DNA from 2 places in the Arthrobacter sp. 3Tela_A genome. Region 2 is predicted to be linked to the other one. Evidence: predicted binding sites of a transcription regulator. Region 2 holds the regulator's gene; the other holds the start of a gene.
The links. The regulator Rex, encoded in region 2, represses fermentation and respiration genes when NADH is low (regulators of the CRP and FNR family bind a similar motif). The targets are predictions, from matches to a motif close to CTTGTGAANNNNTTCACAAG.
Positions count from the first base shown of each region.

Region 1: the regulator Rex is predicted to act here: its motif matches at 3,929-3,948, upstream of TVC13_RS14365 (queuosine precursor transporter).

Region 1 is NZ_JAXIOM010000054.1:5,899-11,682, forward strand. Features, by position in the region: gene TVC13_RS14340 (PDR/VanB family oxidoreductase) at 1-370, shown strand, start outside; gene TVC13_RS14345 (MFS transporter) at 414-1,754, shown strand; gene thiD (bifunctional hydroxymethylpyrimidine kinase/phosphomethylpyrimidine kinase) at 1,841-2,668, opposite strand; gene TVC13_RS14355 (hypothetical protein) at 2,730-3,212, opposite strand; gene TVC13_RS14360 (TetR family transcriptional regulator) at 3,205-3,843, opposite strand; gene TVC13_RS14365 (queuosine precursor transporter) at 4,074-4,814, shown strand; gene tgt (tRNA guanosine(34) transglycosylase Tgt) at 4,834-5,784, opposite strand, start outside.
Region 2 is NZ_JAXIOM010000003.1:38,232-44,015, forward strand. Features, by position in the region: gene TVC13_RS01810 (3-deoxy-7-phosphoheptulonate synthase) at 169-1,266, shown strand; gene TVC13_RS01815 (helix-turn-helix domain-containing protein) at 1,416-1,628, shown strand; gene TVC13_RS01820 (30S ribosomal protein bS22) at 1,817-1,915, shown strand; gene TVC13_RS01825 (HAD family hydrolase) at 2,011-2,823, opposite strand; gene TVC13_RS01830 (glutaredoxin family protein) at 2,890-3,147, shown strand; gene TVC13_RS01835 (redox-sensing transcriptional repressor Rex) at 3,272-3,982, shown strand; gene TVC13_RS01840 (hypothetical protein) at 3,987-4,391, opposite strand; gene TVC13_RS01845 (hypothetical protein) at 5,082-5,784, opposite strand, start outside.

The DNA.
Region 1 (5,784 bases), on a different contig from region 2:
GCTGGACCGCGGACTGGATCCAACCAACCTGCGCTACGAGACCTTCGGCAACAGCGGATGGTTCGAGGCTGAGCCGTTCACCGTGAGGGTCCCACGCCTTGGTGTGGAAGCGACTGTGCACTCCGACGAATCCATGCTCGAAGCGCTGGAGCGGACGGGCCTGGACATGATGTTCGACTGCCGCAAGGGTGAGTGCGGCCTGTGCCAGGTCCGCATCCTGGACCTTAACGGCCATGTCGACCACCGGGACGTCTTCTATTCAGACCGGCAGAAAGAACCCAACTCCAAGATGTGCTGCTGTGTCTCCCGTGCTGTGGCGGATGACGCGCGCCAACCGGGTCCGGCCTCCGTCACCATCGATATCTCCTGAAAGGTCCGCTATGGACATCCGCAACAAAATAGACATTTCCAGAATGTCGCCCTATCAATGGGTGATCGTAGCCCTGGCTGCCTTCCTCAATGCACTGGATGGCTACGATGTCCTGGCCATGGCGTTTACCGCAACTTCCGTGACCGAGGAGTTCGGGTTGACGGGATCCCAGCTCGGCTGGCTCCTCAGCTCCGGTCTGATCGGCATGGCGGTTGGAGCCCTGGCGTTCGGCCCTTTTGCTGACCGGTTCGGGCGCCGTCGGATGCTGATGGCGGCGCTGTCCGTGAATGCCGTTGGCCTCTTTCTGTCCGCCATCGCCGGCTCCGCACTGGAGCTGGGTATCTGGCGCATTGTCACCGGGCTTGGCGTCGGCGGGATCCTTGCCACCGTCACGGTGCTCACCAGCGAGTACTCAAACACCCGCTACCGCGGTATGGCCGTGAGCATCTACACCGCTGGCTACGGCCTCGGTGCCACTCTGGGTGGGATGGGTGCAACGGCCCTCATCCCCACCTTCGGCTGGCGGTCGGTCTTCCTGACCGGCGGGCTGCTGACTATCACCTCCATTGTCCTGGTGCTCCTGCTGGTCCCTGAATCCGTGGACTACCTCCGTACCCGGCGGCCAGCGAACGCCCAGCGGGAGCTTGCGCGGATCGTCCGGCGGCTGAGGATCCAGGGACCGGTGGAACTCGGCGGCGCACCCGAGACGAACGGGCCGCAGAAAAACAGCGTGGGGCAGCTCCTTAGCCGCCGTTACCGGGCAACGACCCTGCTGCTCTGGTGTTCCTTCTTCCTGATCATGTTCGGTTTCTACTTCGCGAACTCCTGGACGCCCCGGCTCCTCGTGGAATCAGGCATGACCGAGCAGCAGGGGATCATCGGGGGCCTCATGCTGACGATGGGCGGGACATTCGGGTCGCTGCTCTACGGTGCGCTCACCACCAAGTGGGCGCCCCGGCTGACCCTGATCGTCTTCACCGTACTCTCGGCTGGAACGCTGGTGCTGTTCATAACCACGACCTCGATTCCGCCGTTGGCGTTCTCCGCCGGGGTACTGGTCGGGATGCTTATCAACGGCTGCATCGCCGGTCTCTACACCGTGACCCCGCAGGCCTACGACCCCTCGGTGCGGACCACCGGTGTCGGCTGGGGCATCGGAGTTGGGCGTGCCGGGGCCATCCTGGCGCCTATCCTGGTGGGTGCCCTGCTTGATGCCGGATGGACGCCCACAGCGCTCTACCTCGGGGTGTCCGGTGTCGTGGTGTTTGCCGCTATTGCGCTGTGGAGGCTGCGTCTGGGCGCTGCCGCGCCTGAGACCTTGCCGGCGCAGGAATCGGACGCCGGGGAATCTGACCGCGTGCCGGCGGCCGAGGCAGGCCGCTAGGATTCCTCCGCGGGAACACGCCACGGGGGCAGCGGCGCCGGGTACGGCGCTACTGCCCCCGTGGCGGTGAGCTGGACTGTGCGAACCTAGAGGGCAGGTCCGCTGGCTGCGCCGCCCTGCCACAGTGCATCGAACGGAGTGTTCGAGGAGACCCGGTTGCGGATGCCCTCGGTGACGAATGCCTTAGCGCTGCGGGCAGCCTCGAGCGGAGTGGCACCCTTGGCCAGCTCGGCGGTAATCGCGGCGGCCAGGGTGCAGCCGGCACCGCTGACGGCGACGTCGCCCACCTTCGGTGCCCGGAGCACCTCCATGGTCTCGCCGTCGTAGAAAACGTCGACGGCGTCATCGCCTTCCAGCCGCACGCCGCCCTTGGCCAGCACGACGGCGCCGGAGGCTTCATGGATGCGCTTGGCTGCTTCCTTGAGATCGTCCACGGACTCGATCGCATCCATGCCGGCCAGTGACATGGACTCGAAGTGGTTAGGGGTGACGAACGTGGCCAGCGGCAGGATCTGGGCCTTTAGGGCCTGATCGGTGTCCAGGGCTGCGCCTGGTTCCTGACCCTTGCAGATGAGCACCGGGTCCAGCACGATGTTGGTCCAGTGCTGGCTCTGCAGCGCCTTGGCCACGGTGTCGATGGTCGCCGGGGTTCCCAGCATGCCGATCTTCACGGTGCCCAAGTCATAGGCGGTCTGGATGGCCTCCAGCTGGTCGGCGATGACCTGCGGGTCTACCGGCACAAAGCGGTGGTTCCAGTTGTCCTTGGGATCGAAGGAGACAATGCAGGTCAGGGCGGTGATGCCGTAGGTCCCCAGTTCCTGGAAGGTCTTGAGGTCTGCCTGGGCGCCCGCTCCGCCGGTGGCTTCGGAACCGGCGATCGTGAGCGTGACGGGAGGATGTGTTGTTGAAGACATGGGTACATCTTCTACCTAACGCAGTGTGCCCCGCCACCCGGTTCCGCTGCGGAGTCCAAGGCTAGTAACGCACGTCCATCAGGCGCCACACCGCAAGGCGCCCGGCAGCGGCAGAGATCCCGATGGCCAGGGCCATCAGGAGGGGCACTCCGATGGAACCGGCAAGGAGCCCGATGACCAGCCAGGCGAGCAGCGTGGGCACCACGAAGAATGCCAGGACGTGCAGCCACTGGTTCGGTACGCCCCGCAGCAGCAGGCCCAGGGCCAGGCCCACGGGTGCTGCCGTGAGCAGTCCGATGCCGGCCGCATAGAAAGCCGCGATCACGATGATCCAGAGGTAACCCCACAAGTCCCTGGACGTGCCCCAGCCGATGGCCACGGTGGCGATAGCGGCCACCAGCAGGCAGGCGACGGCGTAACCGATGACGAAGGCGGTAGGTCCAAAGGTGACGCGGGGGGCGAGGAGGAGAGGTGCGTCCGCGCCGGAAGCAGGGTCGTCGGCACCTGCCGGGGCGACGCCGTCGTCGTCCGCGTTGTCAGTCATGCGATCGTGCTCCTCGCAGCAGCTTCACCACATCTTCCACGATATTGCGGACAACGGGTAGCCGGGAGAGGATCACGAGTTTGGCCACCAAAGGAGCCGTATTGGTTACCAGGCGCCGGGAGCGCACCTGGCCGGGCGAGGAATCGTAGACCCAGAACAAGGTCACGCCCATCTGTACCAGCCACAGCAGTTCAGGCAGGTCATCACGGACGGCCAGGGGAGGCTGGGGGCGGGCAGCCAGCACCGCCTGGCGGTAGACGGCGATCGACTTTCCGCGTCCCACCTGCTCAGCATCGGCCGGTGCGGAGGACTTCCGGGTTCCCGGAGGCACGGGCAGGGCGGCGGTCTTCAGGAACTGGTGACCCAGCGAGTGATAGGGGGCCAGCACATCCAGGTTCGTCTGCAGGATGACCCGCAGGTGCTCTCCGAGGTTGTGTCCCTCGCGCAGCTGGGGGAGTGCGGCGGAGCGGTGCTGGTTCTGCAGTGAGCGGTACAGCTCCGCGACGATCGCGTCCTTGGACGAGAAGTAGTAGTAGGCGTTGCCGACGGATACGCCGGCTGCCGCGGCGATGCCGCGCATGGTGGTCCGCTCGAAGCCCTGGTCGCGGAACTGCTCCGTCGCAGCCTCCACCAGCCGCCTCCGGGTGGCTTCACTCTTCAACCCCGCGGCCATCGAACCCCTGTTCCAAGTTGTGTACGGAGGAAATTAGAGCACATATTTGAACGTGTTCAAAAATGTGACGGAACAAAAAACGTGGCAGAATTGACGCTGGTCCTTCAAGGGCCGCCCGGGACAGCGGGCAAGTGCTAATACAGCCGGGCGGGAGCCCAGGCGAACCACTAAACCGAAACGGGAAATCCATGTCTTCACCAACCCCGGCCGCTGCCCGCCAGGCACGCCAGACCCCCAGCTACGCTTCCCGGGGCAGCTCGCATTACGACCTGATCCTCACCCTCATGTGCGTGGTGATCATCATTTCCAACATTGGGGCGTCCAAGGGCGTGGTGCTGGGCCCGGTCTTCGGTGACTTCAGCATCATCACCGACGGCGGATTCTTCCTCTTTCCGCTGGCGTACATCCTGGGTGACGTGATCAGCGAGGTGTACGGCTTCAAGGCAGCCCGGCGTGCCATCTACATGGGCTTCGCCATGGCCGCGTTTGCGGTGCTGTCCTTTGCGGTGATTATTGCCCTGCCCGGATTCGACGACGCCTACGGCGTGGAGAAGCAGGCCGCACTGGAGTCCACGCTTGGCCCGGTCTGGCAGATCGTCGCGGCGTCGCTGCTGGGTTTCCTGGCCGGGCAGCTGCTTAACGCCATGGTGCTCACCCGGATGAAGGCGCGGTTCAAGGAACGTGCGCTGGCAGGCCGGCTGATGGCCTCGACCGGAGTCGGCGAGTTCGCGGACACCCTGATCTTCTGTGCCGTTGCCGCGCCGGTGATCGGTATTACCGGCGCGGGGCAGTTCGTGAACTACGTGATCTTTGGATTCGTTTACAAGACCGCCGTCGAGTTCCTCTTTGTGCCGGTGACCTCAACGGTCATCAAGGCGATCAAGAAGCGTGAGCCGAGCTACGGCCGCGCGGTTCCCGAAGAGGTATAGGCCCCGGGGACGTGCGCGGCTAGCTGTAGTACTTGCCCAGGACCTCGTCCTTGAACTCGAAGAACGAGCCGTCCTCGATGGCCAGGCGGGCGTCGTCGACCAGCTTTACGGTGAAACGCTCATTGTGGATGGAGATCAGCGTGTGGCTGACCATCTCATTGGCCTTGAACAGGTGCTGGATGTACGCGCGGGAGTAATTGGTGCAGGCATAGCAGTCGCAGCCGTCCACCAGCGGACCGAAGTCGCGCTTGAACTTGGCGTTCGAAAGGTTCTTCCGGCCGTACGGGGTGTAGAACGCCGAGTTCCGGGCCACGCGGGTGGGGGAGACACAGTCGAAAGTGTCTGCGCCGTTCTCGATGGCGGTGAAGATGTCATCGGGCTCGGAGATGCCCAGCAGGTGCCGCGGCTTGTCCTCGGGAAGTTCCTCGGTGCACCAGCGCACAATCGTGCCCAGGTTTTCCTTCTCCAAGGCGCCGCCGATGCCGAAGCCGTCGAAGCCCATGGCGCCAAGATCACGGGAAGCCTTGCGGCGCAGGTCCTCATACTGTGCCCCCTGGAGGACTCCGAAGAGCGCCTGGTAGGGGCGGTGCGACCGCTCCTCGGTGAGCCTGCGGTGCTCAACCAGGCAGCGTTCTGCCCACAGCCGGGTGCGTTCCAGGGACCGTTCCTGGTAGCCGCGGGAGTTGAGCAGGGTGGTGAGCTCATCGAAGGCGAACATGATGTCCGCCCCGAGCTGGTGCTGCACCTGCATGGAGATTTCGGGGGTGAAGCGGTGCTTGTCGCCGTTGAGGTGGGACTTGAACCAGACGCCGTCGTCGTCGATGTGGGCCAGGCGCTCCTTGCCGGGAGCGACGTCGTCGTCCGCTCCGGTGGCATGGGTGGTGCCGTCGGCGTTCATGTTGATGACCTTCTTGAACCCGGCGCCCAAGCTCATGACCTGGAATCCGCCCGAATCGGTGAAGGTGGGGCC
Region 2 (5,784 bases):
AACCGTTGGTATGCGTATTTTTCGTTGGCTCTGGAGGAGCCCGCGCGATAATACGCTGACGCCAACCTTCAGAGCCAACAGGACAGGGATCATTCCCTGTCCTTCGCCATATCCGGCGGGTTCTGAAGACGAGTCCCGCCGGTCCATTCTCAAAACGGATACGGGACCATGAACCTCACCGCCACACAGCACTTCCAGACCACCTCAGACCTTCGCATCAGCGAGTTCCGCCCGCTGCCTGCGCCGGAGCAGCTGCTGGCTGAACTGCCGCTGTCCACGGAACTGGCAGAGACGGTCCGCAGCGGCCGGGAAGCTGTCCGTGCGGTGCTCGACGGCGTTGATGACCGCCTGCTCGTCGTCGTCGGGCCCTGCTCCATCCATGATCCGGACGCCGGCCTTGACTACGCGCGCCGCCTTGCGGCTGCTGCTGAGCAGCACCGGGACGACCTGCTGATCGTGCTGCGGGCGTACTTCGAAAAGCCCCGCACCACGGTGGGCTGGAAGGGTTTGATCAATGATCCGCACCTGGACGGCAGCCACGACATTGAGGCCGGGCTGTACGCCGCCCGGCGGTTCCTGATCGCTGCCGGCGAGCTGGGGCTCCCGGTTGCCACCGAGTTCCTGGAACCCATCAGCCCGCAGTACGTCGCGGACCTGGTCAGCTGGGGAGCCATCGGCGCCCGGACTACCGAAAGCCAGATCCACCGCCAGCTGGCCTCCGGTCTGTCCATGCCCGTGGGCTTCAAGAACGGCACGGACGGGTCGCTCCAGATCGCCCTGGACGCCTGTGCGGCAGCAGCTGCCCCGCAGTCCTTCCTGGGGATCGACGGCGCCGGCCGGGCCTCGATGGTCCGCACCGCCGGGAACCCGGACACACACCTGATCCTGCGCGGCGGAAGCGCCGGACCCAACTACTCCGCCGCCGATGTCGCTGCCGCCTCGCAGGCGCTGGCCGCCCGCGGGCTGAACCCGCGGCTGATTGTTGACGCCAGCCACGCGAACTCCGGAAAGAACCACCACCGGCAGGCTGAAGTGGCCCTTGAACTGGCAGCCCAGCTGGAGTCGGGGACCGCAGGCGCCGGCATCCTGGCCGGCGTCATGCTGGAGAGCTTCCTGGTGGGCGGGGCCCAGGCGCACGACGCCGCTAATCCGGCTCCGCTGGTCTACGGCCAGAGCATCACGGACAAGTGCATGGACTGGGACACCTCCGCAGGGGTGCTGACTGTGCTGGCGCAGGCAGCGCGCAGCCGCCGAAATGCGTCATAAGCGCGACGGTTTGCGGGGAGAAACTTCCACTATGGTTACTCCAGCCACTAGAGTAGAGTGCTAGACGGTCACGAGATGGTCATCAAGGCGACACGCCGCCGGTGTTGTGCAAGGCGCAGGTTGCTTCCGAGCGAAGGAACAAGAGATAAATGGCAGACGAGAGCAATTTCTCGGACGTGCGGTTTCTGACGGTGTCAGAGGTCGCGGATGTCATGCGCGTGTCCAAGATGACCGTTTACCGGCTGGTGCATTCCGGGGAACTCCCGGCAGTCCGCTTCGGACGGTCGTACCGCGTGCCGGAGTCTGCGGTGCAGCAGGTTTTGCGCAACGCCGTCATCGACCGGCAGTCCGGAACGGCTTAGGCACTTCCGGGCCGTAACCTGATTTTGGGGTGCTCCCGGCGCTGTCCATAAAGACAGCGCGGAGGCGGTACCCTGTTAAGGAACGTTTTCATTCTGGCTAGTAACTGCCGGAACCGATGCTGGCGGGCCACGAGGCCTGGCGGAAGCGGGGACCGGCATGGCTCCTAATTCAAGTTTGTGAGGACTCTGTGGGTTCAGTAATCAAGAAGCGCCGCAAGCGTATGGCCAAGAAGAAGCACCGTAAGCTGCTTCGTAAGACCCGCCACCAGCGCCGTAACAAGAAGTAAATTCTTCTTCTTAGCTGCCGCCGAAGCCCGCCGTCCGTAGCCGGACATGGCGGGCTTCCGCTTTTTAACGCCGGGCCGCTGACGCAGGGCAGGTGCTAGCGGGAGCGGACCCAGGAGAAGCCGCGCCACAGCCCGTAGGCTGCCCCGGCGAATGAGGCCGTTTTCAGGCCCAGCGTGGCTGCACGCCGGCCCGAGCGGAAATCGTAGACGGGCCAGTTGTGGTCCCGGGCATGGCGGCGCAGCCGGGCATCCGGGTTGATGGCAACGGGGTGTCCCACCATGCTGAGCAGCGGGACGTCGTTGTAGGAATCGCTGTACGCCCAGCAGCGTTCCAGGTCCAGGCCCTCCTGGTCGGCCAGTTCCTTCACGCCGGCTGCCTTCGCCGGTCCGTGCAGGAATTCGCCGACCAGCCGCCCGGTGTAGAGGCCGTCCGTGACTTCGCTGACCGTGCCCAGGGCTCCGGTGAGAGATAGCCTGCTGGCAATCACGGAGGCGACTTCGACCGGTGTGCCGGTAACCAGCCAGACTGGCCGGCCGGCTTTCAGGTGCTGCTCGGTGAGCGCGCGCGTACCCGGCCAGATCTTCGAGACGATCATCTCGTCATAGACTTCCTCGCCCAGGATCCGCACGTCTTCGGCGGCCAGCCCGGTGGCGAACGCCAGGGCGGCGTCGCGGACGCTGTGCACGTCCTTCAGGTTCTCGCCCTGCAGCATAAAGCGAAGCTGCTTGACGGCGAATCCGGCGGCCTCACGCAGTGTGAAGACCTTCTTCTGGTACATCTTCCGGCCCACATGGAACAGGCTCGCGCCGCGCATAAGCGTGTTGTCGACGTCGAAAAATGCTGCTTCTCCCGGGTGCCCTGCCGCGGCCGGAGAATCGGCGGCACGGACGAGCGTGGGACGGGGCATGGAAGAAGTCTATAGAAAAACCTCACCGGAACGCTGATGCGCAGCGCGGAGACTAAGTTGGAAGTCATGAACGATACTTCCGCCCGCGTACCCGAACTGCTGCTGCTGACCCGCCCGGGATGCCACCTGTGCCAGGCGGCCCGTGACGTGCTGGACCGGGTGTCCGCGGATCTCGGCGTTCCCTGGCAGGAACGTTCAATCGAAGATGACCCCCAGCTGCAGGAACGTTTCGCGGAAGAGATCCCCGTCCTGATGATTGACGGCGTGCAGCGGGACTTCTGGCAGATCGACGAAGCCCGGCTGCGCCGCCTGCTGGCCGCGTAACCAGACGCTCAACACACTTGGTGGGGGAGCGGGCGCGTCCTAAAGTGGGAAACCTGCCGGACCGTCAGGTCTTCGCAGGAACCGTGCCGCAGCCCAGTAGCAGACGAAAGTTGCAGAAGTGAGTATGCCGGAGGAACCAGACGCAGCTGGTCCTGTCGCGTCTGCGCACGGGCGGCATATACCGCCGGCATCCCTGGCGCGGCTGACCGTTTACCTGAGGGTCCTGGGCACCATGCTCACCGAGGGCATCGAGAGGGTTTCCTCCGAAGAGCTTGCGGAAGCTGCGGGGGTGAACTCGCCCAAACTGCGCAAGGACCTGTCCTACCTGGGCTCCTACGGGACCCGCGGTGTGGGATATGACGTGCCGTATCTCAGCGGCCAGATCTCAGCCGCCCTGGGCCTGACCCTGGACTGGCGGGTAGCCATTGTGGGGGCTGGGCATCTGGGACGGGCCCTGGCCGGCTATTCCGGTTTTGGTTCCAGGGGATTCGAAGTGGTGGCGCTGTTCGACGCCGACCCGCTGGCCGTAGGGCGGGAAGTCGGGTGGCTGCGGATCAGCCCGGTGCAGTCACTGGAAGCTGTCCTGGAAAAGACCCGGGCCAACATGGCCGTCCTGGCCGTGCCCGCCGAAGCTGCCCAGGACATGTGCACCCGCCTGGTTGATGCCGGCATCACGTCAATCCTCAGCTTCGCTCCGGTAGTGCTGCAGGCTCCTCCCGAAGTCCAGATCCGCAAAGTGGACATGGCCACCGAGCTGCAGATCCTGGCCTACCACGCGCAGCGCGCCCAGGTTGCCGCCCTCGCGACGGATGCCCAGGCGCGCCTGCTGCGCTGATCTTCTAACCGGTCCTGCCGCCGTGCGTGGCCAGGTACCGGTTGCTGGAGGGCAGGAACAGCAGCCCGGTTCCGAGTGCCGTTATCAGGGCCGCCGCCACGTGCGGGAATGATCCGTCCCGGAAACCGAAGAACAGGCCGGCGGCAACCAGCACGCATACCCCAGCCCGGGCCCAGTTCCTGCCGTCACGGATGAGGGAAGCCAGGAGCAGGAAAATGCCGAAGGCCACGGCTGCAACGGCAACGTCCGCTATCCGGGCCAGGGAGAGGATCATGTCCGCCGGAACGCCAAGCTCCTGCAGCTGGATGGCTGCCGGCGGCGCCGGGCGCAGGGGATCGAAGGCTGCGCGCAGGCTGGCCACCAGATGCAGTGCGCCGGCTGCCAGGATGATCAGTGCCGCGGCATTCACAGCAAGGGGCGCCCGCCGCCTGGTCCTGCGGTCCGAGATCCGCGGCGGCTGCTGTGCCGCAGTCGGCGGCGATGGCGAACGGTCCGGGCGCGGCGGGGCTTTGGCAGCCGGGCGCGGCTGTACCGGCGGCTTAAGCGCCGCCGCTGATCCCGAGCCTGAACTCGCCGGGACGGAGTCCGGTTTCGCTTCGCCGGACCCGGACGGTGCCGCCGGCGCTTCCGGCGCTTCCGGCGGAGCCTTTCGCTGCGGTTCGGCGGCGGCAGGTGCTGAGAGTGCCAGCTGAATGACAGCGTCGGGAAAACGGGGCCAGCTCAGCAGGCGTCCGCCAATGCGCGCCAGGCCAGAGGGAGCCGCCGCCGGGTGTGAGGCCGTCTGCCGCGCCGCTCCCGCCGGGGCCCGGGCCCCCGGCAGGAATGTCTTCCTGCGGCGCCCGGCGGAAGCCGTGGTGCAGGAGGCGGTTTGCGAGGGAATTGATGCCAGCTCCGGAGGAGCGGGGCGTTGCGCCGGGAGTCCTCATAGCCGTTGCCGCCTTCACAAGACCGGGTGATGGAAACCGCCCGGATCCCGAAAGGAGCCCGGCGGAGACTCAACGCTACGCGTCACGGACCAGGCTGTGACCTGTGCCGGCCGGAACCTGTATCCGGAGGTCGCAGATTTCCCTCCGCGGGGTCCGGTGCCGTCTCCGTGGCCCTAATAGGTGCGGTACGGATTGAACTCGCGGCGCTGGAAGTAGGGGATGCTGGGCCGCAGATAGAGCATGACGATTCCGGCGATGCCGGCCAGCGAGGACAGGATGGAAAGCCAGCCGATCAGGGAGAGCACGTAGACGGGGAAGGAGACCAGCAGTCCAACAAGGGAGAAGGCAGCGAATACCGTGCCGAGGATCCGCGCCCAGTTGTGTCCCTTGAGGATGAACCAGGCAATGAGTACGTAGATGCCCAGTCCAATGATGCTCAGGACTACCGAGAACCACACGATGAAGCCGCCGGCATCCTGGACATCAACGTTCGCGTCCCGCAGTGAATTGATCTGGTCACTGGTCAGGACGTCCGGGATCCGGAAGGAGGTCACCAGGTTGTTGATGAGGGAAAGCACGCCTGCCGCGATGATCAGCCAGAAGCCGATCACGACTTCCCGCGGTGCCGGTCCTTTGGCCTGGCCCGGTCCCGCCGGGGAGCCGGGGTAGCTGTAGCCGGAAGGCTGGGCCGGCTGGTAGCCGTAGGACTGGCCGTACTGGCCCTGCGCATATTGGCCCTGCCCGTACTGACCACCTGCCGGCTCGCTTCCCTGCACCGGGTGCTGGCCGGGCTCCGGCGGAATCTGCGGCTGGCCCGGCTGACCCGGCTGACCGGATGGCTGTCCGTACTGGCCATAGCGCGGTTCCGGACGCTGT